2 regions of the Pseudomonas trutticola BRTCR10 genome follow, and region 1 is predicted to be linked to the other one. Evidence: riboswitches for the same ligand, from Rfam matches in the RefSeq annotation. Region 1 holds a riboswitch; the other holds the start of a gene.
The links. A riboswitch is a leader RNA that binds a small molecule or an ion and turns the genes downstream of it on or off. The one in region 1 is predicted to bind cobalamin.
Positions count from the first base shown of each region.

Region 1 (14,211 bases):
CCTTGAATACCTGAATGCCAGCCAGAATCCGCTGACTGCCCTGGACGTCAGCGCGCTGACGAAGCTCAAGGCGCTCAACCTGCGCGCCACTGAACTCGAGGCATGGCCCGCAGGTGCCGAGCATTTGCCGCAGCTTGATTGGGCCGACCTGCGCGACAATGCCATCGACTCGTTGCCGCCAGCGGTTCTGGCCGACGATGAGGCGCTGCTCAAAACCAGCCTGAACGGGAATGCCTTCAGTCCCGAAGGCCAAGTCGCGTTGAACGCAGCGCAGCAACGCGTGGAGAACGTCAGGGGGTTGCCGGTAGGGGCGCTGCAGCGATTTGCGCTGGAACCCGTACCGGCAGATTTTCCTCCCGGCGAGACGGCCAGGTCCATCGTCGAGTACCTGTTGCCGCTGCCCCGCAGGGCAAATACCGGCACGCAGGCCTCAGGATTCGCTGAACGTCTGCAGAATCTGAATCCAGTGATCTCGCCCGCGGAAGCCGAGCAATGCATTTCGCGACTGCGCAGCGCGGGGATGAGCGACGACCAGATCAGCAACCGTCTCGGCGAATGGCAGCAGACCAACGAGTCACTGACGCGCCAGCTCAATGGCTGGATCTTTACCCGCGAGACCCGTTCGCCCCATGCGGTGGTCAGCGCCGATGGGCGCGGATTCGCCGCCCTGAGCATTCGCGAATGCTGGCAGGACGGGGTGACAGCCCTGACCCCCGACGCCGGCCAGGAGCTCAGCCTGATGGGGCCGCGCACCGGCGACCTGCCTTCGCTGACAGCCGAATTCGACCACGTGCGGACGCTGAATCTGACGGGGTCGCGAATCACCGCGCAGGGGTCCAATGGCTTTTTGCAGGCTTTCCCGCAGTTGAGCACTTTGGTGCTCAACGGCAACGAACTGAGTGCGCTGCCGCAAGCGGTGCTCAGCATGAGCCGGCTGCAACGCCTGGAACTCAACGGCAACCAGTTCGCTGATGCGCAATCGTTGTACCGGCTGCCCGGTCGTGATCAATTGCGCTGGCTGGACGTGGGTCATAACCACCTCAATCAATTCGATGCCCGCACCTTCAATCGTCTGGAGACGCTGAATCTGGCCTACAACGGTCTGGCGCAGTGGCCGGAAGGGACGCTGGAGGCGCCGAACCTGCGGACCCTGAACCTGAGTGGCAACGATTTCAGGGTCATTCCGGATCGACTGTTGGACGGCACCCATGAGCCACTGGTTGGCGGCACGCAGCTCGCCGACACTTATCAGTTGTCGCTGATGAGCCTTGAGCAAATGCGCAATTACAGCGCTGCACACGGCGACGTTGCGGTGATGGGGATTTCGCGTCAGGAACTCGATTTGCGCATCAGCGCGGTTATCAGCGACTCGGACAGCGATTTCGATTCCGACATCGATTCTCCGGGCGACAGCGACAGTGATGGCGACGATACCCATGCCAATGTGCAACCCATCGAAACCCTGCTCAATCCGTCATTCGAGGTGTCCGACTCAGCCTTGCAGCCGTGGCTTGTCGATACCCGGGCTGAAGTGCGATCCGGCCGAACCAGCCTGTGGGTGCAGCTCGCACAGGAAGATGACCGCCAGGCGTTTTTTCACTTGCTGTCGACGCTGCGCGATACCAGTGATTTCCGCCTGTCGCGCGCCGACCTGACGCATCGCGTATGGCGTGTCATACAAGCCGCCACGGAAAACACCGAACTGCGGCAACTGTTGTTCATCAATGCCGAGACCCACGGCGCCTGTTCCGACGGGCGCATCCTGTCCTTCAGCGAACTGGAAAGCCGGGTCTATGAGTACAACGCATTGCGCGATATTCCGCGCCAGCGCCCGGAGCAGCGCGGCCGCGCCTTGCTGGATCTGTCGCGCCGGCTCTTTCGTCTGGGCCGCGTCGACCGTCTGGCAGAACGCGCCGGGCGCGGACAGGATAGAGCAGAAGTGCGTCTGGAATATCGAATCGGCATGACCTCGGGCTGGCCCGATGGGCTGGAGCTGCCGGGGCAACCCGAGCACATGATGTTCGGCAGACCGATTCGTGGGCAGCAACTGGCCCGCGCACGTGCCTCGGTGCTCGCCGACGAGGCCTCCGATGTGTTTATCGAGGATCTGATTTCGCGTGATTACTGGGAGCGGTATCTGCGCGAGCGCCATCCGGACGCATTCGATGCGGTTGAGCGCAACGCCTCTAAACGCCAGGATGAGGTCGAGGATGCGCATCCCGACAGAACCGAGGAGCCCGCTCTGGATCAGTACACGAAGGCGCTGCATGAGCTGGAGGTAGAGTTGGCCAGTGCCCGAACCGCTAATCTGATGGAGCTGTCGCGTGCAGAAATGCAGGCGCTGGCCTCGATAGGGGACGCGGTGCCACCCACGCCGCCGTCACCCCAGCCAGGCCCGTCACATCGCCAATGATTGCGCGGTTGCCCGGGCATGAGCGCGAGTTGCGCTCATGCCCGGGCCGGTTCTCAGTTGTCGTAACCCAGATTCGGCGCCAACCAACGCTCGGTCACACTCAGCTCCTGACCTTTGCGCGAGGTGTAGCTCTGCACCTGATCCTTGTCGATCTTGCCCACCGCGAAGTATTGCGCTTGCGGGTGAGCGAAGTACCAGCCGCTGACCGCTGCCGCCGGGAACATCGCGTAGTGTTCGGTGAGGAACACGCCGCTACGGCCAGCACGCATTTCTTCGGCTTCGGGGTCGAGCAAGGCAAACAGCGCCGCTTTCTCGGTGTGATCCGGGCAGGCCGGATAACCCGGGGCAGGGCGGATGCCGCTGTATTGCTCTTTGATCAGCGCGTCGTTGTCGAGCACTTCGTCCTTTGCATAACCCCAGTGTTCTTTGCGCACCTGCTGGTGCAGCCACTCGGCGCAAGCCTCGGCCAAGCGGTCGGCGAGGGCCTTGACCATGATCGAGTTGTAATCGTCACCAGCGTCCTGATAAGCCTTGGCCACTTCTTCGGCGCCGATGCCGGCGGTGGTGATGAAACCACCGACATAGTCGGTCACTTCGCTGTCCTTCGGTGCCACGAAGTCGGCGAGGGAGAAGTTCGGTTTGCCGTCGGTCTTGATGATTTGCTGGCGCAGATGATGCAGCTTGGCCATTGGCTTGCCGTCATCGCCGTACAGCTCGATGTCATCGTCATGCACCTGATTGGCCGGCCAGAACCCGAACACCGCACGGGCACTGATCAGCTTCTCGTCGATCAGTTTGGCGAGCATTTCCTGCGCATCCTTGTACAGCGCGGTGGCGGCTTCACCGACCACTTCGTCTTCGAGGATGCGCGGGAACTTGCCGGCCAGATCCCAAGAGATGAAGAAAGGCGTCCAGTCGATGTATTCGGCCAATACCTTCAAATCGATGTTGTCCAGCACCTTGCTGCCGGTGAACGTCGGTTTGACCGGCTCGTAGTTGGCCCAGTCGAACTGTGGCTTTTTGGCGATGGCGGCCGCGTAGCTCAGGCGTTCGGTACGGGCGCTGCGGTTAGCGGTGCGCTCACGCACGTCGATGTATTCCAGACGGGTCTTCTCGACGAAACCGGCCTTCAATTCTTTCGACAGCAGCTGTGTGGCCACGCCCACCGCTCGGGAGGCGTCGGTGACATAGACCACGGCGTCATTGCTGTACTTCGGTTCGATCTTCACTGCGGTGTGCGCTTTGGAGGTGGTCGCGCCACCGATCATCAGCGGCAGGTGGAAGTCCTGACGCTGCATCTCGCGAGCCACATGGACCATCTCATCCAGCGACGGTGTGATCAGGCCGGAGAGGCCGATGATGTCGCACTTCTGCTCCTTGGCCACTTGCAGAATCTTCTCTGCCGGGACCATCACGCCGAGGTCGACGATGTCATAGCCGTTGCAACCGAGCACCACGCCAACGATGTTCTTGCCGATGTCGTGCACGTCACCCTTCACCGTGGCCATGAGAATCTTGCCCTTGGCTTCCGGCTTGTCGCCTTTTTCCAGTTCGATGAACGGGATCAAGTGCGCTACGGCCTGCTTCATTACGCGGGCGGATTTCACCACCTGCGGCAGGAACATTTTGCCGGCGCCGAACAGGTCGCCGACGATGTTCATGCCGGACATCAGCGGGCCTTCGATCACTTCGATCGGGCGGGCGAACGACTGGCGCGACTCTTCGGTGTCTTCAACGATGTGCGTGGTGATGCCTTTGACCAGCGCATGCTCCAGACGCTTGTTGACCTCCCAGCTGCGCCACTCTTCGGTTTCGGCTTCCTTGACACTGCCGTCGCCCTTGAACTTGTCAGCGATGGCGAGGAGGGCGTCGGTGCCTTCCGGTGTGCGGTTGAGGATCACGTCTTCAACGGCGTCGCGCAGCTCGACCGGGATCTGATCGTAAATCTCCAGTTGACCGGCGTTGACGATGCCCATGGTCAGGCCGGCGCGGATCGCGTAAAGCAGGAATACCGAGTGAATCGCCTCGCGCACCGGGTTGTTGCCACGGAACGAGAACGACACGTTGGACACGCCGCCCGACGTCAGCGCATACGGCAGTTCGTCGCGGATGTAGGCACAGGCGTTGATGAAGTCCACAGCGTAGTTGTTGTGTTCTTCGATGCCGGTGGCGACGGCGAAGATGTTCGGGTCGAAGATGATGTCTTCCGGCGGGAAGCCGACTTCGTTGACCAGAATGTCGTAGGAACGTTTGCAGATTTCTTTCTTGCGCGCTTCGGTGTCGGCCTGGCCGGCTTCGTCGAACGCCATCACCACAACGGCAGCGCCGTAGCGCTTGCACAGCTTGGCGTGATGGATGAACTGCTCGACGCCTTCTTTCATGCTGATCGAGTTGACGATGCCCTTGCCCTGAATGCACTTGAGGCCTGCTTCGATCACTTCCCATTTCGACGAGTCGATCATGATCGGTACGCGCGAGATGTCCGGTTCACCAGCGATCAGATTGAGGAAGGTCACCATGGCCTTCTTCGAATCGAGCATCCCTTCGTCCATGTTGATGTCGATCACCTGCGCACCGGCCTCGACCTGTTGCAGGGCGACTTCCAGCGCTTCGGTGTAGTTGTCTTCACGGATCAGCCGGGCGAATTTGGCGGAACCGGTGATGTTGGTGCGCTCGCCGACGTTGACGAACAGCGAACTGCGATCGATGGTGAACGGCTCCAGACCCGAGAGGCGGCAGGCCTTGGGAATGTCTGGAATTTCACGCGGGGCATAACCGGCCACGGCTTTGGCGATGGCTTCGATATGCCCCGGCGTGGTGCCGCAGCAACCGCCGACGATGTTGAGGAAACCGCTTTGGGCGAACTCCTCGATGACTTTCGCGGTTTCCGACGGCAGTTCGTCGTACTCGCCGAATTCGTTGGGCAGGCCGGCGTTCGGGTGCGCAGACACATGGGTGCTGGCCTTGTTCGACAGCTCTTCCAGGTACGGACGCAGCTCACTGGCGCCGAGTGCGCAGTTGAGGCCGACCGAGATTGGCTTGGCGTGCGCCACTGAGTTCCAGAACGCTTCGGTGGTCTGGCCCGACAGGGTACGACCGGAGGCATCGGTGATGGTCCCGGAAATCATGATCGGCAGTTCGATATGCAGCTCTTCGAACACACCTTGCACGGCGAAAATCGCTGCTTTGGCGTTGAGGGTGTCGAAAATGGTTTCGATCAGGATCAGGTCGGCGCCGCCCTCGATCAGGCCTTTGGTGGCTTCGGTGTAGTTCTCCACCAGCTCATCAAAGGTGACGTTGCGATAGCCAGGGTTGTTGACGTCAGGCGACAGCGAGCAGGTGCGGCTGGTCGGGCCAAGTACGCCGGCGACAAAGCGTGGCTTGTCCGGGTTCTCGGCAGTCTTGGCGTCTGCGACCTTGCGGGCCAGGCGGGCGCCTTCTACGTTTAGTTCGTAGGCCAGTTCTTCCATGCCGTAATCGGCCATGGAAATGCGCGTGGCGTTGAAGGTGTTGGTTTCGAGAATGTCGGCGCCGGCATCCAGATAGGCTTTCTCGATGCCACCGATCACGTCCGGACGGGTGATCACCAGCAGGTCATTGTTGCCTTTGACGTCACTCGGCCAGTCAGCGAAGCGCTTGCCGCGATAATCCTGCTCTTCGAGCTTGTAGCTCTGGATCATCGTGCCCATACCGCCGTCGAGTATCAGGATGCGCTCTTTGAGGGCTTGCTTGAGAGCTTGAAGGCGGACGCTGCGATCGGACATTTGGACTACTCGGAAAGACCATTACGAAGGAGCGGGATCATAACAAACCTGTGCGGTTTTGGAGCATGTGAGGCTTTTGCATGAATATCGCTCATGTTGGTGCGGGCGTCATACTGTAGAATCGCGGCGTTTTTTTCAGGATCGGGATCAAGGGCATGTCGTACCGCGTCATCAGCACTGTGTTGCTGTTATTAAGCTTTGGCGCGGCGGCGCAAGAGCCCTCGATCTCGCCTTCCATTTCCTACACCCGCGACATCCAGCCAATCTTCACCGAGAAGTGCGTGGCCTGCCATGCGTGCTATGACTCTGCCTGCCAGCTCAATCTGGGCAGTGGCGAAGGCGCGGGTCGGGGCGCGAGCAAGATGCCGGTCTATGACGGCGAACGCACACAAGCGGCACCGACCACGCGCTTGTTCTACGACGCCTTCGGCAAACGCGCCTGGCAGCAGAAGGGCTTCTATTCGGTGCTTGATGCCCAGGGCAGTCAGGCCGCGTTGATGGCGCGCATGCTTGAGCTGGGGCACAAAACCCCGTTGACGCCGAACGCCAAACTCCCGGAAGACATCGTGCTCGGTCTCAATCGCGAGAACATGTGTGCGATGCCCGCCGAATTCGAGGGCTATGCCGGGGCGCATCCGAAGGAAGGCATGCCGTTGGCGGTGACCGGCCTCACCGATCAGCAGTATCAGACGTTGCAGCGTTGGCTGGCCTCAGGTGCGCCGATTGACGAGCAAGGGCTGGCGCCGAGTGCCAAAGAGGCGATGCAGATCGTTCAGTGGGAAAACCTGCTCAATGCGCCGGGCGCTCGCCAGAGTCTGGTCGGGCGCTGGTTGTTCGAGCACTTGTTTCTGGCGCACATCTATTTCAAGGATGGCGAGCCGGGGCACTACTTTCAGTGGGTGCGCTCGCGCACGCCGACAGGTCAGCCGATCGACCTGATTGCCACCCGTCGCCCCAACGATGATCCGGGCACCCAGGTGTATTACCGCTTGTGGCCGGTGCAAGGGGTGATCGTGCATAAAACCCACATCACCTATCCGCTCAGCGCGGCGAAGATGGCTCGGGTCAAAAGCCTGTTCTACAACGGCAACTGGCAAGTCAGCGCGTTGCCCGGCTACGGCCCGCAAAGTCGCGCCAACCCGTTTGCCACGTTTGAAGCGATTCCGGCGCAGGCGCGTTATCAGTTCATGCTCGATAACGCCGAATACTTCGTCCGCACCTTTATTCGCGGTCCGGTGTGCCGTGGGCAGATCGCGACTGACGTGATCCGCGACAACTTCTGGGCGCTGTTCCAGGCGCCGGAACATGACCTGTACATCACCGACCCCAACTATCGCGGCCAGGCCACGCCGCTGTTGGCCATGCCGGGGCAGAACGACGATGTCGGCAGCGTTTTGAGCCTGTGGCATAACTACCGCAACAAACGAAACGAGTACGAGGCTTTGCGCCGCGACAGCTACGCCGATATTCCCGCGCCGAGCTGGTCGACGTTGTGGGCCGGCAACGACAACGCGCTGTTGAGCATCTTCCGCCACTTCGACAGCGCTTCGGTGACCAAAGGCCTGATCGGTGAAGTGCCGCAGACCCTGTGGCTGTTCGACTATCCGTTGCTGGAACGCACGTATTACCAGTTGGCGGTCAACTTCGATGTATTCGGTAACGTCTCCCATCAGGCGCAAACGCGTCTGTATTTCGACCTGATCCGCAACGGCGCCGAACAGAATTTCCTGCGCCTGATGCCGGCCGATTCCCGCGAGGACTACCTCAACGATTGGTACCAGAGCAGCGGCCAGTTCAAGATGTGGCTCGACTATGAAGCCATCGACGACGACAAGCCGACCGCGCTCAAGCTCGACGAGAAAGACCCGAAATACGACTTCGCCATGCAATTGCTCGCACGTTATGGCGACCTCAATGCGCGGCCCGATCCGATCAACCGCTGTGATGGCGCGTATTGCTCGCGGCCGAACATTGATCCGGCGCTGCAAAATGCCGAACAGGCCCTCAGTCGCCTGGCTTCGCGTCCGGCCGCTGGCCTGAAAGTCATCGATCAATTGCCGGAAGCAACCATGTTGCGCATCGCAACGGCCAGCGGCAAACGCGAGGTCTACAGCCTGTTGCGCAACCGTGCCCACAGCAACGTGGCGTTTTTGCTCGGTGAGTCGCTGCGTTATCAACCGGGGCTGGATACGCTGACCATTTATCCGGGCGTGCTCAGCAGTTATCCGAACTTCATCTTCAACATCCCGGCCGATCAGGTTCCGGCGTTTGTCGATGCGATGGAAAACGCCAAGGATGCCAATCGTTTCGAGAAAATCGTCGAACGCTGGGGCATTCGCCGCAGTCATCCGCAATTCTGGTTCTATTTCCACGATCTGAGCCAGTACCTCCACGAAACCGATCCGGTGGAAGAGGGCGTGCTGGACATGAACCGCTACGAGAATCTTTGATCGTTTGAGAGTGATCTGCTGTCCCAATTTCTGACTAGATCCAAATTCCCTGTGGGAGCTGGCTTGCCAGCGATGAGGGCGGCGCATTCAACATTTATGTGGCCTGACACTCCGCCATCGCGGGCAAGCCCGCTCCCACAGGGTTTAGTGGCACTTCAGCAATTGTGGATGGGAGCGGTCGATGTTGATTTCAGTGCAGGCCCTGCGTGCGCTCGCCGCGTGGACGGTGGTCTGCCATCACTTCATGCAGATTTTCTTCGACTTTGAAGCGCGAGGTCCGGTGGGCCAGTGGTTCATTGACAAGGGCGCAGTGGGCGTCGACATTTTCTTCGTCATCAGCGGTCTGGTGATTTTCCTCTCGACCGAAGACAAAACCCTGCGGCCGGGGCAATTCCTGCTGTATCGATTGTTTCGCATCGTCCCGGCGTATTGGCTGTACACGTTGCTGATGGCGTTGCTGGTGGTGTTCGCCCAGCCATTGCTGCCGGATCAAACGGTGGATTGGGCTCATCTGCTGCTGTCGCTGCTGTTCATTCCAACCGAGAATCCCGGCGGTTACGGCATCTATCCGACACTGAATGTCGGCTGGACCCTCAATTACGAAATGCTTTTCTACGTGCTGTTCGCCTGTGCCCTGGTGTTTCGCTGGCAGGTTCGCTTGCTTGTGGTGGCGGCGCTGCTGTTTAGTGCCTGCCAGGCATTCGGCTGGATCAACGAGTTTTACCGGGCGGACATCGTCTACGAATTTTTGCTGGGGATCGGCATTGGCGTGCTCTACCGTCGTGGGTGGATCGGCGTGGGATTGTGGCTACCGTTGCTGGGGATCGTCGGCGCCTTGTTGGCGATTTATCATCTGGCTCCGGCACCGCGGCTGCTGAACTGGGGCGTGCCGAGTGCGGTGCTGGTGATGGCCTGTATCGCACTGGAGCGCTATGTCGAGCGCAATCGAGTGCTGAAATTGCTCGGTGATTGTTCCTATTCGGTTTATCTGATGCATGTATTGGTGCTGTCGGCGGGGGGATTTATCGCTCGCCGCTACGGGATCAATCCCTATCTGATGTTCGCCGTGTGTGCGCTGGCGATCGGCGTCGGTTCGTGGTTGAGCTACGAATGGGTGGAAAAACGCAGTTACCGTTGGCTCAAGGCACGGATTGACGACGCGCCTGTCGAGAATCTTTCCCGACAAAAATACTAGGACTTTGTCCGGCGCAACGATTGGCGTAAACTCCGCCACAAGCCTGCGAGGAGTTTCCATGACCGCTATTACCATCACCGACGCCGCCCACGATTACCTGGCCGATCTGCTGTCCAAGCAGAACACCCCGGGCATCGGTATCCGCGTCTTTATCACCCAGCCTGGCACCCAGTACGCCGAAACCTGCATTGCCTACTGCAAGCCGGGCGAAGAAAAACCCGAAGATACAGCGCTGGGGCTGAAAAGCTTCACCGCGTATATCGATTCGTTCAGCGAAGCGTTTCTCGACGACGCCGTCGTCGACTACGCCACCGATCGCATGGGTGGCCAACTGACCATCAAGGCGCCAAACGCCAAAGTGCCGATGGTCAACGCCGACAGCCCGGTCAACGAGCGCATCAACTATTACCTGCAAACCGAAATCAACCCGGGGCTGGCCAGCCACGGCGGTCAGGTCAGCCTGATCGATGTGGTTGAAGACGGCATCGCCGTGTTGCAGTTCGGTGGCGGTTGCCAGGGCTGCGGCCAGGCCGACGTGACCTTGAAGGAAGGCATCGAGCGCACGCTGCTTGAGCGCATTCCGGAACTTAAAGGCGTTCGCGACGTGACCGACCACACGCAGAAAGAAAACGCCTACTACTAAGGTGTTCGCTGCGGACATGAAAAACGGCGCCCCGTGAGCGCCGTTTTTTTATGCCTGTTTCTGCATGCACCAGAGTGATCATGGTCTGGCTACTTTGTGGCGAGGGAATTTATCCCCGATGAACTGCGCAGCAGTTCCTCTTTTTTGGGCTGCTTCGCAACCCGTCGGGGATAAATCCCCTCACCACAGGTTTTGTATCCAGCCACAAAAGTCATTCAATTCACGGTCTGTAAAGGTGAGCATGGCCAGCGCGATATAACGATGACTCGCTAAACACCTCACTCCCCAGCACCCGTCCAACCAGAATCAACGCCGTGCGCCGAAACCCTTTGGCCGCAACCTTCCCGGCAATATCCGCCAGCGTCCCCATCACCCAATCCTGATCCGGCCATGTCGCCCGGTGAATCACCGCGATCGGACAATCTGCGCCGTAATGCGGCAACAGTTCGGCGATGATCTTCTCCAGGTGATTGACCCCAAGATGAATCGCCATGGTCGCGCCATGTTGCGCCAGATTTCCGAGTTCTTCGCCGGCCGGCATCGCGGTCTTATCGGCATAACGCGTCAGAATCACGCTTTGCGACACGTCCGGCAGCGTCAGTTCGGCGCCGAGCAACGCCGCGCAGGCGGCGGTGGCGGTGACGCCGGGGATGATTTCGAATGGAATATTCAACTCGCGCAGATAGCGAATCTGCTCGCCAATCGCGCCATAAAGGCTCGGATCACCCGAGTGTACCCGCGCCACATCCTGACCTTTGGCATGGGCGGTTTTGATCAATTCGATGATCTGCTCCAGGTGCAACTCCGCGCTGTTGACCACGGTTTCAGCCTGATGACCGTCAAGTATTGCCGCCGGCACCAGCGAACCTGCGTAGATGATCACCGGGCAACTGCGGATCAGCCGCTGGCCTTTGACGGTGATCAATTCCGGGTCGCCGGGGCCGGCGCCGATGAAGTAAACAGTCATCGTTGAATCCTTTGAAAAAGAGGCACGGCAACGCTTCAGATGAAGATTGCTCATGATCGATGGCGGGGATTATCGGGATTTTACGCGGCACCGGCCAATGCCAACGTTGCCTGTGCGTATTTTTGTCGGGAAATCAGCAGTTTTGCCGGGGCCTGAATCAGTTGCTCGGCGAGGGCCAGTGCCGCGCTTTCCGCCACGCCGTAGCAACCCGTGCGTTCGTAGGCGATCTGCGAATGGTGGCTCAGTCGCTGTTGGTAGCTGGCCAATTCTTCACTGCTGAAGTACTGCAGGGGCAGGGCCAGTTGCGCGGCGAGCTCTTGTAAACCCGGCTCATCGCGCTTCAAGTCGATGCTGGCCAAAGCCTTGACTGCCAGAAGGTCGATGCGATGAGCCTGCAAGGCTTGATCGAATAACGCACGCAGCGTGCTGGCGGGGCAGCCGCGCTGGCAGCCCAGGCCGACCACAAAGGTCGGCGCTGCGCTGTCATTGCTCATGCGTGGTATTGACCATCGCTTTTGCGGCGGAACAGCCAGGCGCTGATCAGGCCAAGAGCCAGCCAGAACGCGACGTTGGTCAGCAGCGAAGCGATTTTGAACTGGGCTTCGAGGGCTTCCGGAGCCAGCATCGAATGCACTTCCGGTTGTGGTGCGCCGATCACATGTGGCACGGCGAGAATTGCCACGCCGAGGACTTTCATCAGCCAGTGCCGGCTGAACGCAATCAGCGCCAGACCGGCAGCGGTGGAGGCGGCGGTGCTGATCCACCAGATCTGCCGCGAAGCCAGATCCGCTGCGGCAGTGCCTGGCAGTTCAGGCGGCAAGCCCAGCGTCGGCGCCAGTACGAAAGTGGCGTAACCAGCGAGGCCCCAAAGCAGACCTTGCGAGGTCTTGGTCGGCGCGCGCAGGGTGTAGAGACCGGCGAGCATCAAAGCGAAACCAACGGCCACTACCAGATTGCCGCCAGTGGTCGAGACGACGCGCTGCCAGCCGTTTTCCGGTTCCCAGGCTTCGGCATCGTGGGTGTGTGCGGCTGCACCGGCGGCGTGTTCGTGAGCTTCAGCCACAGGCTCGGCTTTCTCGAACGTCTCGGCCTGCAGAATCAGTGGCGACACCCAGAAACTTTGCAGCAGCGTGAGGAGCAGGGCGGCCAGCAGGCCGGTGAAACCTGCGGTTCGTGCAATTCGCTTGATCATGTCGGCAGGTCTCAGTGGCACGGGAATGCGGCGCTGTGGCGGGTATCGTGCGCAGCGTTATGGACCGCTTCGATGTGCGAGAAACCGGCGAAATAGACGAGGCTGGCGCCGAGAATCGACGCGAAGATGGCGGCGGTCAGACGTTGGCTCAGTGTGCTGCTGGCGATTTTGTCTGTGTTGCTGCCGGTGCTGCTGATGATCGACATGGCGCTTCCCTCTGGAGTGTCAGCGGGTGAATAGAGCGCATGAAAACCCCTGCGAGTCGGGCACGCAGAGGTTCGAACAGCGCCCGCCCACCGCGGGTTTGTTATGTTCAGCGACGCACAAATGCGCGGCTGTGTGTTATGGGCCGGTCTCCGGGCTCACGAGGGGTTGGCGTCAGGCCGACCTGCAAGCGTCACCTTCCCATGCCTTGCGGGCACAGTGGTTTTGACGCTTCGCTCGCTTACCGTTGCGGGGGCAGCACCGGACTGACATGGCTTAAGAGTAAAGCACATGATTCACCGGTTTCCCGTTTCACCCTGTGAAGGGCACCCGTAACAAGTTGTGTAGGAGAGCATGGGGGTGGGTTTTTAGTCAATTTTTTGCGGGGGTGGATCCGGTGCTGCGGTAACGGCTGCCTATGGTTCCGCCCTTACGGCGGGTCACTTTTTCCAGACGCCGAAAAAGTAACCAAAAAGGCTTTACCCTGACGTACGGCCCTCGCTGTGGCTCGGGTTCCTTCGCTGCGGGATCGATCCGGGGGTCATCGCCTCCGGTTTGCTGCGCTGCACCTCCTCTCGATGTGTTTGGCTTCGCCAAACGGTCGCTGCGCTCCCACCCCGGATCAATCCCTCCGCTCAGCCTTCCGACGGGCGCTGAGATCAAGAGCGGTACTCGAGCTAACGCTCATTGTGTTGAGTGGTGAAGATCAAGGGCGGTACTTGAGCTAACGCTCATTGTGTTGATTGGTTAAGGTCAAGAGCGGTACTTGAGCTGACGCTCATTGTGTTGAGTGTTGAGTGTTGAGTGTTGAGTGTTGAGAAGCGTGCGGTCGGCTTTGGTTTTGTGTTGGATTTGCCCCTCACCCCAGCCCTCTCCCCAAGGAGAGGGAGCTGATTTTTGAGCCTTTCAGAATCTGAGTTCGACTCGGTATTTCGAGTCGGTGTACCTCTCCCAAACACCTCGGTCAGTCCCCTCTCCCTCCGGAAGAGGGCTAGGGTGAGGGGCTCTTGATCTGGCTCTTGATCTGGCTCTTGATCTGGCTCTTGATCTGGCTGTTGATCCTGCTCTTGATCTTCAGGCCCATCGGCAGGCCGAGCGGAGGTGTTCATCCGGGGTAGGCGCGCAGCGCCGTTTGGCGAAGCCAAACACATCGAGAGGAGGTGCAGCGAAGCAAACCGGAGGCGATGCCCCCGGATGGACGCCGTAGCGAGGGAACACTGAGCCTAGGCGAAGTGCCGTACGTCCGGGAGCAGCCTTTTTGGTTACTTTTTCGGCGTCTGGAAAAAGTGACCCGCCGTAAGGGCGGAACCCTAATCAGCAACACCCGCAGCAACGGATATGCCCCCAAACCTAAAACCCAACCCCATTGACCCGCCACCACAC
Region 1 is NZ_CM149552.1:3,723,426-3,737,636, reverse strand. It holds gene ACVVH8_RS16925 (NEL-type E3 ubiquitin ligase domain-containing protein) at 1-2,413, shown strand, start outside; gene metH (methionine synthase) at 2,467-6,177, opposite strand; gene ACVVH8_RS16915 (fatty acid cis/trans isomerase) at 6,333-8,627, shown strand; gene ACVVH8_RS16910 (acyltransferase family protein) at 8,809-9,822, shown strand; gene nfuA (Fe-S biogenesis protein NfuA) at 9,881-10,465, shown strand; gene cobM (precorrin-4 C(11)-methyltransferase) at 10,686-11,432, opposite strand; gene ACVVH8_RS16895 (cobalamin biosynthesis protein) at 11,513-11,926, opposite strand; gene ACVVH8_RS16890 (CbtA family protein) at 11,923-12,624, opposite strand; gene ACVVH8_RS16885 (CbtB domain-containing protein) at 12,636-12,830, opposite strand; cobalamin riboswitch at 12,955-13,177, opposite strand.

Region 2 (14,211 bases), 1.8 Mb from region 1:
TTCATGTCGGTGTGTGGTTCAAGATTCGCCGCTTGTGCCTGCACCGCTTGCGCGCGACCAATCTCACCGCCGTCAGCGGTCACCGCGCTGTTGAGCGCCATGTTCTGTGGTTTGAACGGCACCACGGCGATGCCTTGGCGGGTCGCCCAGCGGCATAGCGCCGTCACCAAGGTGCTTTTGCCGGCGTCGGAGGTGGTGCCTTGCACCATCAGGGTTGTCATCGGGGTTCCTTGGCGAAAGCTTGCAGCGCCTGTTCGAGGCGCGCCTCTTCAGCTGCATCGGCAGGCAGGCCGAAACGCAGACTGCTGTTGTGAGTGAAGATGCGCAGGAGGATGCCGCGTCGGGCCATGAATTCGTGCAGCGCTTGCGCCTGCTCGGTGATCAGCCACTGAAACAGCGCGCAACCGCCGTGCGGTTTGAAGCCATAGCGTTCCAGCAACAGCGCCAGCCGCTCGCTCGCTTCATCGCTGCGAATGCGCTGACGGGTGTGACCTTCGGTGTCTTGCAGACAGGCTTGACCAAGCACCCGCGTCGGTCCGCTCACGACCCAAGGCCCGACCTGTTCGGCGAGCAGCTTGAGCAACTTGCGCTCGGCCAGCACAAAGCCCAACCGCACTCCGGCCAGGCCAAAAAACTTGCCGAACGAGCGCAACACAATCAGCCCGACCAAATGGGTATGCGCGGCCAGGCTCAGTTGCGGCGTGTTGTCCATAAATGCTTCATCGACCACCAGCCAGCCACCGCGCTGAGCGAGCCGCGCATGCCAGTCGAGCAGGCGCGCCGGGGTCAGGCTCAGGCCGGTCGGGTTGTTCGGGTTGACCACCACCAGCACATCGAGGCTGTCGAGAAAGAATTCGACTTCCTGTTCCAGCACTTCGCGCACGATGTAGCCGCTGCGCCGCCAGGCCTCGGCATGCTCGGCATAACACGGCGACAGCACGCCGACCTTGCCGGCACGACGCAAACGCGGCAGCAACTGGATGGCCATCTGCGAACCGGCCACCGGCAACACCTGCGCCGCGCCGTAGTAATCGCATGCCGCCTGCTCGAGACCATCATCGGTTTCCGGCAATCGCGCCCAGGCGCGCAGCGGAATCTCCGGGACTGGAAACGGCCACGGCGCCAGTCCACTGGACAGGTCGAGCCAGTCAGCCTCGGCGATGCCGTAATCGTGTGCAGCCTTGCGCAGCCGGCCACCGTGCTCAAGCATAGAATTCAGCCCCCACGCAGAGAATCAGCAGCCATAACCATACGCCGCGCTGGACCAATTGCCAGCCACGGTCGATGGAATCGGCATCGGCCGCTGGGCCTTCGCCGAGTTGCGGACGCTCATGCAGTTCGCCGTGATAGATCGCCGGACCACCCAACTCGACGCCGAGCGCACCAGCCCCTGCCGCCATCACCGGGCCGGCGTTGGGGCTGTCCCATTTTGGCGCTTGAGTACGCCAGCACTGCAACGCGAGTCGGGTTTTGCCCAGCACTGCGTAGGTCAAAGCAACAAGGCGTGCAGGAATGTAGTTGAGCACGTCGTCGATTTTTGCCGCGCACCAGCCGAAGCGCTCGAAGCGTTCGTTGCGATAGCCCCACATCGCGTCGAGCGTATTGCTCAAGCGATACAGCACCACGCCGGGTGCACCGGCCACGACAAACCAGAACAGCGCGGCGAACACTGCATCGCTGCCGTTCTCCAGCACCGATTCAGTAGCGGCGCGGGCGACCGCAGTGCTGTCGAGTTCGCTGGTCTGGCGGCTGACCAGATAACCGACACGCTTGCGCGCTTCCTCCAGATCATCGGCGCGCAACGCCGCGGCAACCGGCGCGACGTGCTCACCGAGGCTGCGCATACCGAGGGCGCAATACAGCGCAAGAATTTCGACGAGCCAGCCCACGTACGGCGCCCAGGAAAACGCGGTGGCGAGCAACGTCAGCGGCAGCACCGCGATCACCCACGCGGTGACGCCATGGCTGCGCCAGCCACGTCCGCCGGCGTTGAAACGTTGCTCGATGCGCCCGGCAAAATTGCCGAACGCCACCAGCGGATGCCAGCGTTTCGGTTCACCCAGCAGCGCATCCAGCGCGACCGCGGCGACACTCAACAACGCCACACTCATTGACTCACTCCCCAATAATTCTCAAACAGCAACTCATTGAGCGGACGCGCCTGCGCCCACCCTTCGAGTACCAGCATCGGCGCCGGATAGAATTCCTTGACCGGGCCCAGACACAAAACCGCCAGCGGTTTGGCACCTTCGGGCAGCTTCAGCAGATCCGCCAACGCTTGCGGCTCGAACAGCGAGACCCAGCCCATGCCCAAGCCTTCAGCCCGGGAGGCCAGCCACAGATTCTGGATCGCGCAGGACAACGAAGCCATGTCCATTTCCGGCAGCGTGCGCCGACCGAAAATGTGTTTCTCGCGATCATCCATCAATGCGGCGACCAGCACTTCGGCGCAGTCGTTGATGCCTTCGACCTTGAGTTTCATGAACTCGTCACTGCGCTCGCCGAGCGCTTCGGCGGTGCGGATGCGTTCTTCTTCCACCAGATTCTGGATCTGCCCGCGCAGGGCTCGGTCGCTGATACGGATGAAGCGCCAGGGCTGCATCAGGCCGACGCTGGGGGCCTGATGCGCGGCCTCGAGCAGTCGCCCCAGCAGTTCGGGCGCGACCGTGCCACCGGTGAAGTGACGCATGTCGCGGCGTTCAGCGATGGCTCGATAAACCGCTGCGCGCTCGGCTTCGGAGAATGCGTTGTCGGTCATGGCCCCATCGCTGGCAAGCCAGCTCCCACAGGGGATTGGGTTTCTTCAGACATTGCATCACCCACCACAGAAGCTGGATTACCAGTCCCTAATGGCGATCGCATTTCTTCAGGCTTTACACCGCCCACTGTGGGAGCTGGCTTGCCAGCGATGGCGGCCTTGAGATCTGGCGCAAACAGCGCGGCAATCGCAGTCGGATTCGACGGAAAATAAAAATGCACGTACGAAGCCGTCATCCGCCCTTCCCGATAAACCGCCTCGGCCCCGCGCCCGCCATTCGGACTCAGGCCCCGGGCAATCGGCGTCAGCTCGGTGGTGGTCAGGGAATGATGATAGGTGTGACCGCGCAGCGAACCCTCCGGCAGATCCACCGCTTGCAGGGCCAACGCCGCCAGACGCTTTTGCATCACCGCATCGCCCGCCAGCAAACCGACCAGTTCAGCGCGAGTGCCTTCAACGTCAGTCAAGGAATCGAGCAGATACAGCATGCCGCCGCACTCGGCGAGTAACGGTTTGCCAGCCGCGTGATGCGCACGGATCGCGTCGAGCATCGCGGTGTTCTGCGACAGCGCAACATGATGCAATTCCGGATAACCACCGGGCAGATACAGGCTGTCCGCCTCGGGTAATTGCGTATCGCGGATCGGCGAGAAGAAGCTCAATTCGGCACCCATTGCGCGCAACAGGTCGAGGCTCGCGCCATAGGTGAAGGCAAAGGCTTCATCGCGAGCAACGGCAATGCGCACGCCTTCGAGCAATGGCTCGGCGGCGATCACGTCAGGCGCGGCGAACTCCACGGCCGGTGGCAGCGCTACCTCGCAACTGCTGGCAAGCGCTGCGGCGGCCGCATCGAGGCGCACGTCGAGATCATTCAGTTCGCTGGCCTGCACGAGGCCGAGATGGCGGCTCGGCAGTTCGATGCCGGTTTCGCGAGACAACGCGCCGTACCAGCGCAAACCTTCGGTGAGGCTGCCTTCGAGCAATTGCGCATGGCGCAGGGTGCCGACGCGGTTGGCCAGCACGCCGGCAAACGGCAAGTCCGGCTGATAGCGCGCCAATCCAAGCGCCAACGCACCAAAGGTCTGCGCCATCGCCGTGCCGTCGATCACACCGAGGACCGGCACACCAAAATGCCGCGCCAGATCAGCGCTCGACGGCGTGCCGTCAAACAACCCCATCACGCCTTCGATCAGAATCAGATCGGCTTCAGCAGCGGCTTCCCATAACAGGCGACGGCTTTCCTGCTCGCCGACCATCCACATGTCCAATTGATAAACCGGCGCACCGCTGGCGCGCTCGAGAATCATCGGGTCGAGAAAATCCGGGCCGCATTTGAACACGCGGACCTTGCGCCCCTGATTGCGATGCAGACGGGCGAGTGCTGCGGTGACGGTGGTCTTGCCCTGACCGGAGGCCGGCGCGGCGATGAGGACCGCCGGGCAGTGACGTGGTTGATTCAAAGTTCGACGCCTTTCTGCGCTTTGATACCGGCCTGGAAGGCGTGTTTGAGCATGCCCATTTCGGTGACCGTGTCGCCCATCTCGATCATTTCCGGCTTGGCCGCACGCCCGGTGACGATCACGTGCTGCATCGGTGGACGCGCCTGCAAGTCGCTGAGTACCTGATCGAGATCGAGGTAGCCGTGCTTGAGGGCGATGTTCAGTTCGTCGAGCACCACCAGACCGATCGACGCATCGCGCAGCAGTTCGCGGGACACGGCCCATGCAGCTTCGGCGGCGGCGATATCGCGCTGACGGTCTTGGGTCTCCCAGGTGAAACCCTCGCCCATCACGTGGAAACGCACTTGCTCCGGGAAGCGGCGGAAGAACAACTCTTCGCCAGTGCTATTACGGCCCTTGATGAACTGCACCACGCCGCACTGCATGCCGTGGCCCATGGCGCGGGCGAGCATGCCGAATGCCGAGCTGCTTTTGCCTTTGCCATTGCCGGTCAGCACCAGCACCAGACCGCATTCGTCGGGCGAGTTGGCGATGCGTTCATCGATCACGGCTTTTTTGCGCTGCATACGCGCCAGATGGCGTTCGTCACGCTCGGGGAAATCAGTCATGGGGAGCTCTCCGTTGAGGCTGGATAACGGCGGGCAGGCACAAGAATAGACGGCAAAAAGCCTGGCATCGCCCACCGTGATGCCGCTGGATGGATCAGGCCGGTCTCCGGGCTCATGAGCGGCGTTCGCCTGACTGCGCGCCTTCCCGCTTTGAGCAGTGGCATTCGACGCAGTTTTCACTCATTTACCGTTGCGGGGGCAGCGCCGGGATCGTGGTCGCTCTTCGCTCGAAGACAACCCTCACCGGCTTCCCTGTTTCACTCTGTCGACGCAGGTCACAGAGCACCTGAAACAAGCCGCGAAGGTTAGAGGGTTGGGGGTGGAGCGTCAATTAAAGAGGGGGCCGTCGGGCGAATAACTGCCGTCGATCAATTAACTGGCGCCAATCTTGTGCCATGCTCAGACAAGTGATATCAAAGAGCCATGCTTTTGTCGAAAAAGCCATCACAACAATAAGGATGATTACGATGCAAGGCATGATCATCAGCAATCCGCGCCTGGAATTCCTGCGCCCGGTGCTTGAACGCTGGTTTGACTGTATCGACCGCTACAACGCCGTGCGCGGCGACAGCGACACGCCCTACTGGCATGACGAGAAAGCCAATCTCGGCCTGCTCTCGGCGGCGGCATGGATGGCCGAGCTGGTGACGCTGGAACAGACGGCCACCCGCAAGCAAAACGAAGACGGTGAGCGCAATGCCCGTGCCGACCTGTTTCTCGCCGGCAGCGAAGACCGCGCATACATCCAGGCCACGCAACGCTGGCCGCGGGTCAACAACCTCAACCTGACCCAAGCCCTGCAGGAGATCACCAGCGACGCCAAACGCATCAGCTTTGCCAGCGACCTCAAACTCGGCTGCCTGTTTGTCGCCCCACAAAAAGCCCAGCACAGCGCCAGCCCCGAAGAACTGCAAGACATGGTCGACGACCTGCAAAAGGAACACACCTGCGCCGTCGCCTGGTATTTCCCTTACGCCTATCGCAAGCTGCGCAACGAAGCCGGCAACTATCACCCGGGCATTGCCGTGCTGTTCAAAGAGGCCCGCAGTTGAGCAGTTGAACCATCGGGCTTGCGCGCTCCTCTATGATTAGGAATGCATTCATAGGGAAGATCAGTAATGCGCAAGTCCCAGCTCGTTTTCGTCATCGCCCTCGCCGGAGGGCTCACCGCCTGCGGTGAATCCTCCAGCCTGCAAGTTTCCGACGGCACCGGCCCTTCACCGAAGCTGCCCGAACCCAACAAGACCCTGATCCCGACGGTGAATATTGCTCCGGCGGTCGGCTGGCCCGAGGGCGGCAAACCGACAGCAGCGGCAGGCACCCAGGTCGCCGCGTTCGCCGAAGGCCTCGATCATCCGCGCTGGCTCTACGTGTTGCCCAATGGTGATGTGCTGGTGGCCGAAACCAATGCCCCGCCGAAACCTGACGACAGCAGCGGCGTTCGTGGCTGGGTGATGAAGAAAGTCATGGGCAAGGCTGGCGCCGGCGTGCCGAGCCCGAATCGCATCACTTTGCTGCGCGATGCCGATCACGATGGCGTGGCCGAGACACGCACGGTGTTTCTGCAGAATCTCAACTCGCCGTTTGGCATGACCCTGGTCGGCAATGATCTGTATGTGGCGGATACCGATCGCCTGCTGCGCTTCCATTACGAAGCTGGCGCGACCGAGATCAAGTCGCAACCGATCAAAGTCACGGATCTGCCCGGCGGCACGCTGAATCACCATTGGACCAAGAACGTCATTGCCAGCAAGGACGGCAGCAAGCTGTACGTCACGGTCGGCTCGAACAGCAACGTCGGCGAAAACGGCCTGGATAAAGAGGAAGGTCGCGCCGCGATCTGGGAAGTGGATCGGGCGACCGGCAATCACCGGATTTTCGCCTCGGGCATTCGCAATCCCAACGGTCTGGCCTGGGAACCTACCAGCGGTGCGTTGTGGACGGCAGTCAACGAGCGTGACGAAATCGGCAGCGACCTGGTGCCGGACTACATCACTTCGGTCAAGGACGGCGCGTTTTACGGGTGGCCGTTCAGCTATTACGGGCAGCATGTTGATGTGCGGGTGAATCCGCAGAATCTCGATCTGGTGGCCAAGGCCATTGCTCCGGATTACGCGGTCGGCCCGCATACCGCGTCGCTGGGCCTGACCTTCGCCGAGGGCAATACGCTGCCGGCGCAGTTCAAGGAAGGTGCGTTCATTGGCCAGCACGGCTCTTGGAACCGCAAGCCGCACAGTGGCTATAAAGTGATTTTCGTGCCGTTTACCGGCGGCAAACCGAGCGGCACACCGGTGGATGTACTGACCGGTTTCCTCGACAAGGACGAGAACGCGCTTGGCCGCCCGGTAGGCGTGGTGATCGATCAGCAAGGCGGCTTGCTGGTGGCGGATGATGTGGGGAACAAGGTTTGGCGGGTTTCTTCAGCGAAGTAGAGTTCTAACCGCTGTACGCAATACCTGCGGGAGTGGGCTTGTGTGGCGAGGGGATTTATCCCCGATCGGCTGCGAAGCAGTCGCCAAACCATCACACTCGGTACAACGGGTGGACTGAGAGGGTGGTTTTGGGGCGGCTTCGCCACCCATCGGGGATAAATCCCCTCGCCACACAAGCCCGCTCCCATAAGGGTTCTTCAAAGAATTGAATTACGGGTTATGCGCCAGATGCTCAGGCTGCAACACCCGCTTCGCACTCAGATACGCCTTCTGCCAATACGCCTTCGAAAGGCTGTCGAGCTTCACCGTACCGCCAGTGGCCGGTGCATGCACAAAGCGCCCTTCCCCGACGTAAATCCCCGCATGGCTGACCTGCGAACCGCCATTGGTGGCGAAGAAGATCAGATCCCCCGTCTGCAAGCCTTCCTTACCGACATTCGGCGCCTGCATCACAATCAGTTCGCGAGTCGAGCGCGGCAGAGAGATACCCGCCGCATCACGGTAGACAAAACCTATGAGCCCGCTGCAATCAAACCCTGAATCCGGCGTGTTGCCACCCCAGCGATAAGGCGTGCCTACCAGGCCAAGCGCGCGGAACAACACGTCTTCAGCAGCGGGCGAGAAAGATTGCGAGGGGCCGAACACGACCGGAGCGCGAACTACAGGCGCAGGCGGCGGAGTACGACTGGCGCAGGCGCTGAGCAGCGCTGCGAAGAAGATCAATGCGAGGCGGGCCGACATGGTCATAAGCAGAACATCCTGATCTGGCTGCGGCTTTCTCTGCCGGATGGACAGAAAACAAAACCGCCTGCGCAGCACGCAGGCGGTTTGCCATCAATATAGATTCAGGATTCTAGCGGCTACGCGGCAAACTTCAAGTAAGACTTTAACTTCACCTTGTAAAGTCTAGGTCTACTCCGTTGCCGGGAAGCTTTGTTGTCGCCACGGACGTGGCGACAACCGGGGAATTACTTGCGCGCGGTGACCACGGTCGGGGCCATGGCGAGTGCACGCTTGGCTTCGATGAAGGTCTTGCTCCAGTAGCTGTCACCCAGGCTGTCGATGCGAACACCGCCGCTGCGACGACTGCTGGAATGGATGAACTGGTTGTCACCGAGGTAGATCCCGGCGTGGCTGACACGACCGCGACGACCGTTGGTGGCGAAGAACAGCAGATCGCCCGGCTCGAGGTTGCTACGCGATACCAGCGGCGCATCCACGTTGATCATTTCGCGAGTGGAGCGTGGCAGGTTCATGCCGGCCTCTTCGCGGAACAGATAGCCGATGAAACCGCTGCAATCGAAACCGGCTTCAGAGGTACCACCGAAACGGTAACGGGTACCGATCAGGGACATGCCGCGTTCGAGGATGCTGTCGGCCAGAACTGGAAGCTGGTAAGGCTTGTTGCCGTTGAAGTCCGACAGTTCTTTTTCGGTGTCCAGCTCTTCCTGGTAAATAACGGAAGACTGGGCAGTGGCAGAATTTTTAACCTGTTGTGGCTGCTCTTGAACTGGAGAATGAGCAGCGCAACCGTACAACAGGGTGACGAGTGCGAGAGGCACGAGGGGTGCGAAGCGCTTTAGCATGGGCACGACCGTGGCTGATAGTTGTAAAGAAGCCGAGACTATGCCCGCTATCGACCTCATTTGCAAATTCAATCGATCTTTTTGTGACTTCTCGGTTTCTCGTTTACATCTAAGCGCTTAAGCCCATTTGAACGAATACGCGACCTGCAATCGGTGCAGGAACGCGGATTTTCTGGCGCCTGAAATATGCCGAAACACGCTGAAAGCCGCAGAACCAAAGGGATGGCTACCAGCCGAGGGTTTCTTTGAGGAAGGGAATGGTGAGCTTGCGTTGCGCCTGCAACGAGGCCTGATCGAGCTGTTCAAGCAGGTCGAACAGCGCACTCATGCTGCGGGTGCCGCGAGTCAAAATAAAATGCCCGACTTCGTCAGTCAGGTGCAAACCACGACGCGATGCGCGCAATTGCAAAGCACGCAATTTGTCTTCATCGGAGAGTGGGCGCATCTGAAAGATCAGCGCCAGGGTCAGACGCGATTTCAGGTCAGCCAGTTTGACCGGCAGTTCACGCGGCGAGGTCGAGGCAGCAATCAGCAGGCGCCGACCGCTGTCACGTAGACGGTTGAACAGATGAAACATCGCCTCTTCCCAGTCCGCCTTGCCGGCAATTACCTGCAAGTCGTCCAGGCAGACCAGTTCGTACTGCTCAAGATTGTCGAGAATTTCGATACCGCGATCCATCAACTCGGCCAACGGCAGATACACCGCCGGCTCGCCCATCTGCTCGAAACGCAGACACGCGGCCTGCAACAGATGCGTACGCCCTACGCCGTGTTTGCCCCACAGGTAGATCAGGCTTTCTGTCCAGCCGGCGTCGGCTTCGCATAGGCGCTCGACATAGCCGAGTGCAGCGGCATTGGCGCCTGGGTAATAGTTGATGAAGGTGGCGTCGTCACGCAGACGCACACCTAGGGGCAGCTGAATCGGTTTCATGCTGACTGAACAGTTCCCAAGGAACCGTTAGTGGCCTCTGTGTAAAGTTTGCGAAGTTTATACCCGTGAAGCTGAGCGCACAATGCAACAGAGTCCAGCCAAATCAAAGGTTTGCGTTAACACACTGGTTTTATGACAGATTCTCTGACGCCAACACCTGCATGACACGGGCCAACCCGGCGATTTGCCGGGTGGCCGTCACTGCCACTACAACTCGGGCTCGTCCGCCCCGCTATAGATGTCGGAGTCCTTGTACAAGTCGTGTACGTGGCGCACCAGCACCATGATCACCGCCGCCACTGGCAACGCCAGCAGTACCCCGGTAAACCCGAACAACTCGCCACCGGCCAGAATCGCAAAGATCACCGCCACCGGGTGCAGACCAATGCGGTCGCCCACCAGCAAAGGCGTCAGCACCATGCCTTCCAACGCTTGGCCGACCATGAACACCGCAACAATCCCGATCATCGGGTAAAGATCACCGCCGAACTGGAACAACCCGGCAATCAGCGCCGCGCCGATGCCGATCACGAAGCCCATGTACGGCACGATCGCCGCTAGGCCCGCGATCAGGCCGATCAACAGCCCCAACTCGAGCCCGACGATCATCAGTCCCGCCGCGTAGATCACACCCAGCGCCACCATCACCAACAACTGACCGCGCACAAATGCCCCGAGCACTTCATGACATTCGCCCGCCAGCGACACGATGGTTGCTTCACGATCGCGCGGCAGCAGGCTGCGGATCTTGGCCATCATCACGTCCCAGTCGCGCAGCAGGTAAAAGCTCACCACCGGGATCAGTACCAGATTGGCCAGCCAGCCGATCAGCGCCAGGCTCGACGCCGTTGCCTGACTCAGCACCACACTGACAATGTCAGTGGTCTGACCCATGTGCTCGCTGATCGCCGCCTTGACCTTGTCGAACTTCCAGAAGCCATCCGACAGCCCGAGCTTCGCCTGCGCCCACGGCAACGCCGTGTGCTGCAACCAGTCGAGCATCTGCGGCGCCAGTTCGTACAAGCGCAGCAATTGTTTGGCGAGCATCGGCACCAGCACCAGCAACAGCGCCGTGACAATCAGGGTGAACAAGGCAAACACGGCGATCACGCCCCAGGTGCGCGACAGACCGAGGCGCTCCAGACGATCCACCAGCGGATCGAACAGATACGCCAGCAGCAACGCCACCAGAAACGGCGTGAGGATCGGATGCAACAACCATACAAACGCGCAAAGCAGGACTACCCCACCGAGCCAGAACCAACGCCGCGTATCGGCCATGTACCACTCCTGTTGCTTCTATATAAGGAAAGACTTACCAGCGAAACCGCAACGACGGTGCCGCCGGTGTCGGGGCCGGAGCCACAACGGGCGGAGCACCTGCTACTGCTGGCTGTGGCGCTGCAACTGGCACGGGCGCTTCGGCGGGCAGTTCCTGCAACTTTGCCAGCGACAACTGCGCACGCATCTGATCGGCACTGCCATTGACCCGATAGACGATGCGATCGCCATCGACACTTTGCAGACGCACGCCGAACGGTTCGAGTAACCGCAACAGCGTGGCGTAATGCTCAAGATTCATGCCCTGCACTTCCAGGGTCTGCTGCCCCGACGCCCCGGGCTTGGCAACAAAGCGTGGCGCCAGGCGCTCGGCCACCGCCAGCATCACCGCATCGGCCACGGCGGCCTGATCGGCGCCCTGCACACTGCCCGCTTCTTTTTGATCGCCCAGCCACAAGTGCCACTTGGCTTGCCACTGCCCGCCCTCCTCGCGGGCATGCACCGCCAGCAGGGCATCCGCGTTGTAGCGCTCCGAAGCCCCGCGCAACGGCGCCGGATCGCTTCCTTCCAAAGCAGGTGCCGTGGCAACCAGCTGCTCACTCAGATCGGCCAGCGGCAAACGCAGCGGCAAACCACGGTGCTGAGCAGCCGTACGCAACGGCGCGGCCGCGGCCTGCCCGTCACCGACCAGACTCGAACCTTCGGTGGAGTCGTTCAGCCACCAGCTCAGAATCGAAGGTCGACTGGCGCCCCACAAGGACAACCCGGCACGGCGCAGGGCCTGCTCGGTGGTCGCCGGATCGAAGTCGACCTTCAGCACCTCCGGCGGCCCGGCATCAAAACCGAACTGGCTGATGATCTGCTGCGGATCTTTGCGAATCGCCGCCAGCCCTGGATTCTGCGGGGCTTTTGGGTCGCCGGTCAGGCGCAGGACCAGCGTATCCAGCGCAGCCTGAGTCGCGCGATCACGTTCTTCCGGTGCCTGGCCGTGGACCGGCTCACGTACTTGATAGAGGCCTTTGAGGTTTTCGGCATGACTCGCCAGGCTGACCACAGACAAACAGCCCACAAACAACAATTTACAAAAACGCATGGAAAATTCCCGTCGACAGGAGCGGCTGGAACAGGCCGCGTGAACCGGTTGAGCAAGGCTGTGACCCTCGGCCGTTGCAAAACATTCACACGGCGGCGGTAAGTTTTTGCACAGTGATAACGATAGACGGTTAATTGCCACACCTTATACAGGCACCCGTACGCCTCAATTGCAAAAAATTTCCGCCGATATGGCCCTGCCCGTCGGTGCGAGGATGGCCGCTGCCCCTCAAGCCTGATAAAATCGCGCGCCTTCGCAGACCGGCAACAGCCGGGCACCTCGAAACTCGCGTGAGGCCATCGCCCCCTCGATTTCGATGTTCCCGCTGAACTCGGTCGTTACCCCTGAATCCCCTCCCCTAAAGGCCTGGATCATGAGCAAGCAACCCTCCCTGAGCTACAAGGACGCCGGTGTAGACATCGACGCCGGTGAAGCATTGGTCGAACGCATCAAGAGCGTCGCCAAGCGCACTGCGCGCCCGGAAGTCATGGGCGGCCTGGGCGGTTTCGGCGCCCTCTGCGAAATCCCGGCCGGCTACAAGCAGCCTGTACTGGTTTCCGGCACCGACGGCGTCGGCACCAAGCTGCGTCTGGCGCTGAACCTGAACAAGCACGACAGCATCGGTATCGACCTGGTTGCGATGTGCGTGAACGACCTCGTCGTTTGCGGCGCTGAGCCACTGTTCTTCCTCGACTACTACGCCACCGGCAAACTCAACGTCGACACCGCTGCTCAGGTTGTTACCGGCATCGGCGCTGGCTGCGAACTGTCCGGCTGCTCGCTGGTCGGCGGCGAAACCGCTGAAATGCCAGGCATGTACGAAGGCGAAGACTACGACCTGGCCGGTTTCTGCGTCGGCGTCGTGGAAAAAGCCGAAATCATCGACGGCTCGAAAGTCGCCACCGGTGACGCACTGATCGCGCTGCCATCGTCCGGCCCGCACTCCAACGGCTACTCGCTGATCCGCAAGATCATCGAAGTGTCCGGCGCCGACATCGAAACCATCCAGCTCGACGGCAAACCGCTGACCGACCTGCTGATGGCTCCGACCCGCATCTACGTGAAGCCGCTGCTCAAGCTGATCAAAGACACCGGCGCCGTCAAAGCCATGGCCCACATCACCGGTGGCGGCCTGCTCGACAACATCCCGCGCGTTCTGCCAAAAGGCGCTCAGGCCGTGGTTGACGTTGCCAGCTGGACTCGCCCGGCCGTCTTCGACTGGCTGCAAGAGCAAGGCAACGTTGACGAGACCGAAATGCACCGCGTCCTGAACTGCGGCGTCGGCATGGTCATCTGCGTGGCTCAGGAGCACGTTGAAGTCGCTCTGAACACCCTGCGTGACGCTGGCGAGCAGCCTTGGGTCATCGGTCAGATCGCTGTAGCTGCCGAAGGCGCTGCTCAGGTCGAACTGAAGAACCTTAAGGCTCATTAATGTCCGCAACCTGTGATGTCGTGGTGCTGTTGTCCGGCACCGGCAGTAACTTGCAGGCTTTGATCGACAGCACGCGGACCGGCGACAGCCCGGTTCGCATCGCTGCGGTGATTTCCAACCGTGCCGACGCCTACGGCCTGCAACGCGCCAGTGACGCGGGTATTGCCACCCGCTCGCTGGATCACAAGGCATTCGAAGGCCGTGAGGCCTTCGACGCTGCCTTGGTCGAACTGATCGACGAATTCAATCCGAAGCTCGTGGTGCTGGCCGGTTTCATGCGCATTCTCAGCGCTGATTTCGTTCGCCACTATCAGGGTCGCCTGCTCAATATCCATCCGTCGCTGCTGCCCAAATACAAAGGGTTACACACTCATCAGCGCGCGCTGGAGGCCGGCGATACGGAACACGGCTGCTCCGTACACTTCGTCACCGAGGAACTCGATGGCGGACCACTGGTCGTACAGGCAGTATTACCGGTAGAGTTGCACGACACGCCGCAGAGTCTGGCGCAGCGAGTGCATGTTCAGGAACACCTGATCTATCCGATGGCGGTACGCTGGTTTGCCGAAGGGCGACTGGCACTCGGTGAGCAAGGTGCTTTACTGGATGGCCAGTTACTCGCGGCCAGCG
Region 2 is NZ_CM149552.1:1,934,793-1,949,003, reverse strand. It holds gene ACVVH8_RS08750 (cobyric acid synthase) at 1-221, opposite strand, end outside; gene cobD (threonine-phosphate decarboxylase CobD) at 218-1,210, opposite strand; gene cbiB (adenosylcobinamide-phosphate synthase CbiB) at 1,203-2,111, opposite strand; gene bluB (5,6-dimethylbenzimidazole synthase) at 2,108-2,758, opposite strand; gene ACVVH8_RS08730 (cobyrinate a,c-diamide synthase) at 2,755-4,218, opposite strand; gene cobO (cob(I)yrinic acid a,c-diamide adenosyltransferase) at 4,215-4,826, opposite strand; cobalamin riboswitch at 4,907-5,131, opposite strand; gene ACVVH8_RS08720 (hypothetical protein) at 5,294-5,878, shown strand; gene ACVVH8_RS08715 (PQQ-dependent sugar dehydrogenase) at 5,945-7,258, shown strand; gene ACVVH8_RS08710 (C40 family peptidase) at 7,469-8,005, opposite strand; gene ACVVH8_RS08705 (C40 family peptidase) at 8,227-8,844, opposite strand; gene hda (DnaA regulatory inactivator Hda) at 9,071-9,775, opposite strand; gene ACVVH8_RS08695 (AI-2E family transporter) at 9,983-11,056, opposite strand; gene ACVVH8_RS08690 (DUF2066 domain-containing protein) at 11,091-12,149, opposite strand; gene purM (phosphoribosylformylglycinamidine cyclo-ligase) at 12,523-13,581, shown strand; gene purN (phosphoribosylglycinamide formyltransferase) at 13,581-14,211, shown strand, end outside.
Region 2: linked by a shared signal. The riboswitch ahead of cobO (cob(I)yrinic acid a,c-diamide adenosyltransferase) and the one ahead of ACVVH8_RS16885 (CbtB domain-containing protein) in region 1 are both predicted to bind cobalamin.